Heyndrickxia acidicola: one gene and its partner. The protein of the gene in region 2 interacts with the protein of the main gene of each other region in a pairwise test. Links are inferred from orthologs where the notes say so. Each region holds a gene or a part of one and is shown on either strand. Other genes may lie near its edges.

Evidence for each region. The genes of interacting proteins can lie anywhere in the genome.
Region 1: the proteins of A5N88_RS03775 (region 2) and recJ interact in binary tests that used the Escherichia coli proteins (3 or more experiments, as listed by UniProt). The link is inferred for Heyndrickxia acidicola from one-to-one orthologs.

The regions. Positions count from the first base shown.
Region 1 is NZ_KV440953.1:217,281-221,960, reverse strand. Bases 354-3,354 are described here. They hold recJ (single-stranded-DNA-specific exonuclease RecJ), read right to left. Parts: upstream 3,034-3,354; coding sequence 673-3,033; downstream 354-672. Other genes in these bases: A5N88_RS00925 (LapA family protein), read right to left, coding at 3,301-3,354; A5N88_RS00935 (adenine phosphoribosyltransferase), read right to left, coding at 354-673. Outside these bases: more of A5N88_RS00935, read right to left, coding at 161-353; more of A5N88_RS00925, read right to left, coding at 3,355-3,654; protein translocase subunit SecDF, read right to left, coding at 3,945-4,680. UniProt on the Escherichia coli protein: Single-stranded-DNA-specific exonuclease.
Region 2 is NZ_KV440953.1:810,678-813,677, forward strand. It holds A5N88_RS03775 (DNA topoisomerase III), read left to right. Parts: upstream 1-405; coding sequence 406-2,595; downstream 2,596-3,000. Other genes in the region: A5N88_RS03770 (YkuS family protein), read right to left, coding at 1-10; A5N88_RS24060 (YuzL family protein), read right to left, coding at 63-191; A5N88_RS03780 (exonuclease domain-containing protein), read right to left, coding at 2,679-3,000.

The DNA of each region.
Region 1 (4,680 bases), 590 kb from region 2 along the record:
CATAAAGCTACAATCTATGCCAGCCTTAACAATCCAAATGCTTAGTCCAGTTCATGCCGGGTCCCCATTTCACGAAAAAGCAGGCGATAGATGCTATGTAAAAAAGCACTCTAGGAGAGTGCTTCTTTTTTACATACCTGGCAAGCATCAAGAGTACGCATTAAAATGTCATTAAAGTCAGAACATCGTAGCCCTTCAGCTTATCCTTGCCGTTAAGCTCCTCAAGCTCGATTAGGAACGCGATACCTGCTACCACTCCGCCAAGCTCTTCAACAAGCTGGATAGTGGCTTCAATTGTTCCGCCTGTCGCTAATAGGTCATCTGTTATAAGAACGCGCTGACCAGGCTTTATTGCATCTTTATGAATTGTTAAGACATCGCTTCCGTATTCAAGGCCATATTGTACTTTAATGGTTTCTCTAGGCAGCTTTCCTTCTTTACGGACTGGTGCAAAACCAACACCAAGTGCGTAAGCAACCGGGCACCCAATGATAAAGCCTCGTGCTTCAGGTCCAACAACAAGATCAATTTCTTTTTCTTTCGCATATTCAACAATTTGGTCTGTTGCATAACGGTATGCATCACCGTTATCCATTAATGTTGTGATATCCTTAAAAATAATGCCTTCTTTTGGCCAATCTGGAACAATTGTAATATATTTCTTTAAATCCATTATCTTACTTCCTCCTCATGTTTAACAGACCATTGAATCCTTTCATCAAACCATCTTTTTAAATCTTGATAAGATGAATATAATAATTCATTTTCTAGTTTAAATTGTGCTTCTTTTTTTTGATATGCAGTCGATTCAGACAAATCCCGTTTTGATTTTACAGGATGAATTGAAATAAGCCCATCCTTTATTGTAACAAAATCTAGTTCAAAAAACACCTGTGAAATAAAATCTACCGTTTCACGAGACCATCCTTTATAAGCAGCCAGCTGATCTCCATAACGAATCAGGTCAAACGATTTCCGTTTAGCGAGAAAGCCATAATACCATTTGAAATGCTCTCTTGTAGGAAATGTACTGAAAAAGTGATCCTGTTCATGATGAAAAAAGGCATAAATCCGTTCTGGTTTTTTCCCCTTTACCAAAAGGTGAAGAAGCGATTCATCTGAAGGCAAATCAAAAAGGACGATTGCTTTGCCGTCAATGTCGTGCTTACTTGCTTCGTCCTTGTCCCGAATATGGTAAAACGGAAAGCCCTCCAGTGCCTGCTTGAATGTCTCCAATGAACGTTCCTGAAACAGGATAAATTGGCTTTCTGTTTTTGGAATGGTTGAAACCCATTTTTTCCATTGCTTTATGCCTCGTATATCAAAGAGCTGCCAATCCTGCACCGTTATATCCTTCATAAAGATTTGGGGTTTCCGGATATTATTCCACTCATTAATAGCAAGCTCCCCCATAACGGAAGCTTCAGAAATCGGAGAGATATGATCTGCGAACTCCCCCATGCCAAAGCCTATTCCATCCAATATCGCGCCGTCCTGACCAAAGCTCACTTTCAAATGTTTATCACCCGCGCCAATTTTCCTTAATTGTTTAATTGGCACCCTTTCAATGACGACCTTTGGTTTAGGGTTGGCTGTTCCATATGGAGCAAGCATATCCAGTTCCCGTAAAGCCTCTAAATGAATGTCTTCGAGCTTTATTACCGCGTCTATTTCAGTGACCGGAATCAAATCTTCTTTCTTCAATACTTCAAAGGCAATCTTATTCATGCGATTCCTTAATTCTTCAACATCATCTATAGACAAAGTCATACCGGCTGCCATTGGATGTCCTCCAAAATGAGGAAGGAGCTCGCGGCAAGTACTTAAATGCTCAAATAAATTAAAACCTGCAATGCTTCTCGCAGACCCTTTTGCTTTATTCAATTCTAAATCAAAGCTTAATACAATAGTGGGCCGGTAGAATTTCTCAACCAGTCTGGAGGCAACAATTCCAACTACCCCGGGATTCCACCCTTCCTTGCCAATGACAAGTACTCTGTTTTGGTCAGTGGGGTATTGGCTTTCAACCATTTCAATTGCTTCCGTTGTCATATCATTGACAATGGCTTGCCTTTCCTTATTCATGGCATCAATTTGCTTTGCTAATTCAACAGCATCTTCCATATCTGTACTCATCAATAATTCGACTGCAGGATCCGCACTATCCAGCCTTCCGGCTGCATTCAGGCGGGGAGCTAGAACGAATCCAATCGTTTCCTCGCTGACTTCCGTCAGCTCTGTTCCAGTAACCTTGCATAAAGCCTGAATACCAGGTCGCTCTGTTTTGGCAAGCTGCTTTAATCCCGCCTTAACCAATGTTCGATTTTCACCGATTAATGGGACAAGATCTGCAACTGTCCCAATGGTCACGACATCCAGAAGATGGTCAGGAACAAATCCGTACAAAGCATGCGCCAGCTTAAAGGCAACACCCACTCCAGCCAATTCATGAAAGGGATAACGGCCTTCAGGATGCTTTGGATGTACAATTGCAAGAGCTTCCGGGAGCACCGGCCCCGGTTCATGGTGATCTGTAATAATTAGATCCATTCCCAGTTCCTTGGCTACTTGCGCTTCGTGGACGGCAGCAATACCTGTGTCGACAGTGATAATCAGTTTTTTTCCAGATTCTGCTGCATGGCGGAAAGCAGGTTCATTCGGCCCATACCCTTCGGTGAAACGATTTGGTATGTAGAACTCTGTGTCTGCACCTAAATCTGTCAACACACTCATCAGAACAGTAGTACTGCTGACACCATCCGCATCATAATCCCCAAAAACAAGGATGGGTTCTTTTTTTTCAATAGCAAATTTTATTCTTTCAACTGCTTCCTTCATGTCTTGAAGCAAAAAAGGATCATGAAATTCTTTTTTCTGATCAAATAAAAAAGCCCGTGCGGCCTCAGGGTCTGTTATGCCGCGGTTTATTAATAAACCTGCAACCAACGGAGTGATATTTACCTTTGCAGCCAATTCTTCCAAGGCGCTGGATTCAGCTTCTGTAACTTTCCAACGGGTTTTTGACTTTAACATATGCCCACCTCTTCAACCTCTCCATTATACATGGTTCATGTTCAACTGTCATCTTCTTATCTAATGGCTGTTTTCGCATAGAACGGTGCTTAAGAACAAAGATCAATCCGTATATTGTCGGTCTTCTCGGCATCTTTTCGTATACTGTACAAAAGTTTTAATACGGTACTTTGTTTTTTAAAATCAGTTTTGTGCCAAATAGCAACAATTTTTTAGAAAAGAGCCTATACAATTGAAAAAGACGAAGCAAGGGGGCTTTGCTCCGTCTTAATGTGCTGGGGAATCAGGCGTATCTGGCGAATCTGGTACTGTTTTTTGAAATGAGCTTTCCTCCATATCAGTTTCAGGCTTCTTTCCTGGCAAACCGACTCTGGTCCGCAGTTGTTTGAGTTCTTCTTCAAGCCGTTTATTTTGAAGCCTTAAAGAATACATTTTCACAAACCCAACAGCCCCTATAATGATTGCTCCTGTCACAACAGAACCCAGTATAACTAAAACCAAAGGCCATTGGGCTGTTCCAAATAAATAATGGACCTTTACTGAATCTACATTTATGACCGCAAAAATAGCAATTAAAAAAGCAAAGACAATTCCAAGAAAAATAGACCATTGGATTCTCACACTAACACACTCCCTTTATCAAATGCAGCTCAAATCCATTATTATTTGTAAAATTCCACTCACTTTGAAATCTTATGCAAAGGTACGTTCCCCTGCACACAGCTGCCTTTAGAGTAGAAACATTTTTAATATATACCCTCCAATGATGTATAATAATCCTCTTATTAAAATCCTAATCCTTTCAACAGAGCAATAATCGGTAAAATTCTATGTTGAAAACTGCTCGTATCTCATTTAACAAATCCATAAAAAACCACAGATCATTTTTAAGATCTGTGGCTTTACATCCATTATACTTGAGGCTCGTCTGACCATTTTCTTTTTTCTTTAACGGTTTTTATCGGTCCGTTCTTTCTAAGCTGCTTTCGCTTCCAAACAAACCAAAGCTGCGAAGCAATAAAGATGGACGAATAAGTACCAGAAATTAACCCGATGAGCAAAGCAATAGCAAAATTCGTAAGAGAACTGCTTCCGAAAATCAGAATAGCCAGTGTTGTGATGACTACCGTCAGGACAGTATTGACTGAACGAGTAAGTGTCTGGCGAATCGATTTATTTACGACATCTGCCAGTTCATCTTCTGTTTTAATCCGTCCCTTCTTCCTTAGGTTTTCCCGGATACGGTCGAAGGTAACGATCGTATCATTAATGGAGTAACCTGCAATAGTCAATACGGCTGCAATGAAATTAAGATCCACTTCAAGCCTTGTTAAGCTGAAAATGGCGATAATGAAAAACACATCATAAAACAGGGCTACAATTGTCGCTAAGCCCATTAAAACTTCAAAACGGAGTGCGACATAAATAATAATACCTACAGCTGCGATGATAAGGGCAGAAATTGCGTTTTTAGCCAATTCCTTTCCAACCGTAGGTGAAACGGTACTGATGGAAGGCTCTGTTCCATACTCACTGGTAAAGTGGGAGTTCACCTTCTCTACATCACTCTTCGAAAGCATGCCTTTTAAACGTACAACTCCTGTGTCGCTATGGTTCCCTGCAAGCTCAATATCATCAGGCTGCAGG
Region 2 (3,000 bases):
TTTTTGCCATTCTTTAACACCTCCTCTTCATTATCATGCCTTAATCGCTTAATAATATGCCCTTATCTTCCGTGTTTTTGTCTGGATGCATCCGCTTCAATGGTACCCGTTTCTTTTGTTGTTGTACCTTGTCCTTTTACTTTAGAAGCACTTAAACCAGTTTTGGATGGATCTTTTTTTACTTTTGCCATTTAGGGGCCTCCTTTTACTTGACTATTTAAAAGAAAGTGTTGCACTGGAGAAACTTAAAAAGCTAATCTTATCTTTTTGTTTTTACCTTGAAAGTATGTATCTTTGAGTAAATTGCTTTTATCTTTAGTTTGTATAAGCCATTTAAGCACAAATGAATACTAGGGAATCTTATGTTATATTTAACATATGGAAATTGGAAAGGATGTTTTACGTATGGCAAAAAGTGTAGTAATTGCTGAAAAACCTTCAGTAGCACGTGATATAGCGCGTGTACTGAATTGCAATAAAAATGGAAATGGATATTTTGAAGGAGATAAGTATATTGTAACATGGGCGCTTGGGCACTTAGTCACATTAGCGGACCCTGAAAGTTACGATATCAAATATAAAACGTGGAAATTAGAAGATCTGCCTATGATGCCGGAGCATTTGAAATTAACCGTAATCAAGCAGACAGGAAAACAATTCAATACGGTTAAAAGCCAGTTGTCAAGAAAGGACGTACATGAAATTATTGTGGCTACTGATGCCGGGAGAGAGGGAGAATTAGTCGCACGCTGGATTATAGATAAAGCGAAAGTCCAAAAGCCGATGAAAAGGCTGTGGATTTCTTCTGTTACAGATAAAGCGATTAAAGAAGGCTTCTCACAATTAAAAAACGGAAAAGCTTATGAAAACTTGTATGCCTCCGCTGTAGCTCGTTCAGAAGCGGATTGGTATATCGGTCTTAATGCAACGCGCGCCCTCACAACTCGATTTAATGCACAGCTTAACTGTGGACGTGTACAGACACCTACCGTTGCAATTATTGCTTCGAGAGAAGACGAAATTAAGCATTTCAAACCGCAAACCTATTATGGAATTGAGGCTAAAACAACAAATAACCTAACCTTGGCCTGGATTGATTCTAACGGCAATAGACGAAGTTTTAATAAAGACAAGATCGAAGCTATCATAAAGAAATTGGGAACACAAAATGCAGCCGTTGAAGAAATTGAGAAAAAAACAAAGAAAACCGTTTCTCCGGGTCTTTATGATTTAACAGAGCTTCAACGTGATGCCAATAACATTTTTGGCTATTCTGCGAAAGAAACGTTGAACATCATGCAAAAGCTTTACGAACAGCATAAAGTTTTAACGTATCCGCGTACCGATTCAAGGTTCATTTCCTCAGATATCGTTGGTACGTTACAAGAGCGCTTAAAAGCGTGCGGAGCGGGTGAATATCGATCTTTGGTAAATAAGATTTTGAAAAAGCCTCTTAAAATCACAAAAGGGTTCGTTGATGATACAAAAGTTTCTGACCATCACGCTATCATTCCAACAGAAAGCTATGTGAATGTATCTGCATTTACTGATAGGGAAAGGAAAATATATGATTTGGTGGTAAAACGGTTCCTATCCGTATTATTCCCTGCATTCGAATATGATCAATTGACCCTTCATGCGAAAATTGGGGAGGAAACCTTTGTTGCCAGAGGAAAAAATATTTTGTCTATGGGCTGGAAGGAAGTTTATGAAAATCGATTTGACGATGACGATACAGCAGATGATCTAAAAGAACAAATTCTGCCCCGAATTGAAAAAGGAGATAGCTTACAGGTAAAGCTCATTGCGCAAACAACCGGTCAAACAAATCCTCCTGCTCGATTTAATGAAGCCACATTGCTTTCTGCAATGGAAAATCCAACGAAGTATATGAATACACAAAATAAACAGCTTGCAGATACATTAAAATCTACAGGGGGGCTGGGCACTGTAGCAACGCGTGCAGACATCATTGATAAGCTGTTTAATTCTTTTTTGATCGAAAAACGAGGAAAAGACATTCATATTACGTCAAAAGGCAGACAATTGCTTGATTTAGTACCAGAAGAGTTGAAATCCCCTATGCTCACAGCCGAATGGGAACAGAAGCTTGAATTGATAGCAAAAGGGAAGCTTAAAAAAGAAGTATTTATCAATGAAATAAAGCAGTATACAATAGAAATTGTTTCCGAAATAAAATCAAGCGATAAAAAGTATAAGCATGATAACCTGTCAACAAAGTGTTGTCCTGAATGCGGAAAACCAATGCTTGAGGTAAACGGAAAAAAAGGCAAGATGCTTGTTTGTCAAGATCGTGAATGCGGTTATCGAAAAAATGTGGCCCGCCTTACCAATGCCCGCTGTCCTCAATGCATGAAAAAGCTGGAGCTCCGTGGAGAAGGGGAAGGCCAAATTTTTGCCTGTAAGTGCGGGTATCGCGAGAAGCTGTCTGCCTTTGAAAAACGCCGAAAAAGCGAATCAAATGGAAAAGTATCGAAACGAGAGGTTCAAAAGTATTTAAATAAGCAGCAAAATAAGGAAGAACCATTAAATAATGCATTTGCTGAAGCATTTAAAAATTTAAAATTAGACTAATGTAAAAAGGAGCCGAACAGGCTCCTTTTGTGTGAAAAAATAAGGCATAAAAGCTTAAGCGATAGCTTTTATTCGTAATACTATCAGGAGAATGGAACATTCTTGCTTTTTGGGTAATATGTTTTCTTATGCTGCGGCTTCCTCATTGGTTTTTTTGATAACATTTCAAGCAAATAAGGAGAACCGTCAGGATTATGCTTTTGCAATAACTCAAAGGTGGATCTTGTATCACTGTCTGCTCTATGGGCGTGTACATTGTGTATACCATGGCCATGAAGCAAAGTATTTAGTTTTTTATTAGCATATCCGTACTCCTTCCATTTAATATTCCGCATAGAACAATACCATTTTCTTTCTGTGAGCTCGGGCATCAGTTCAATTAAAAAGCTGCGGTCAAAAGAAGCG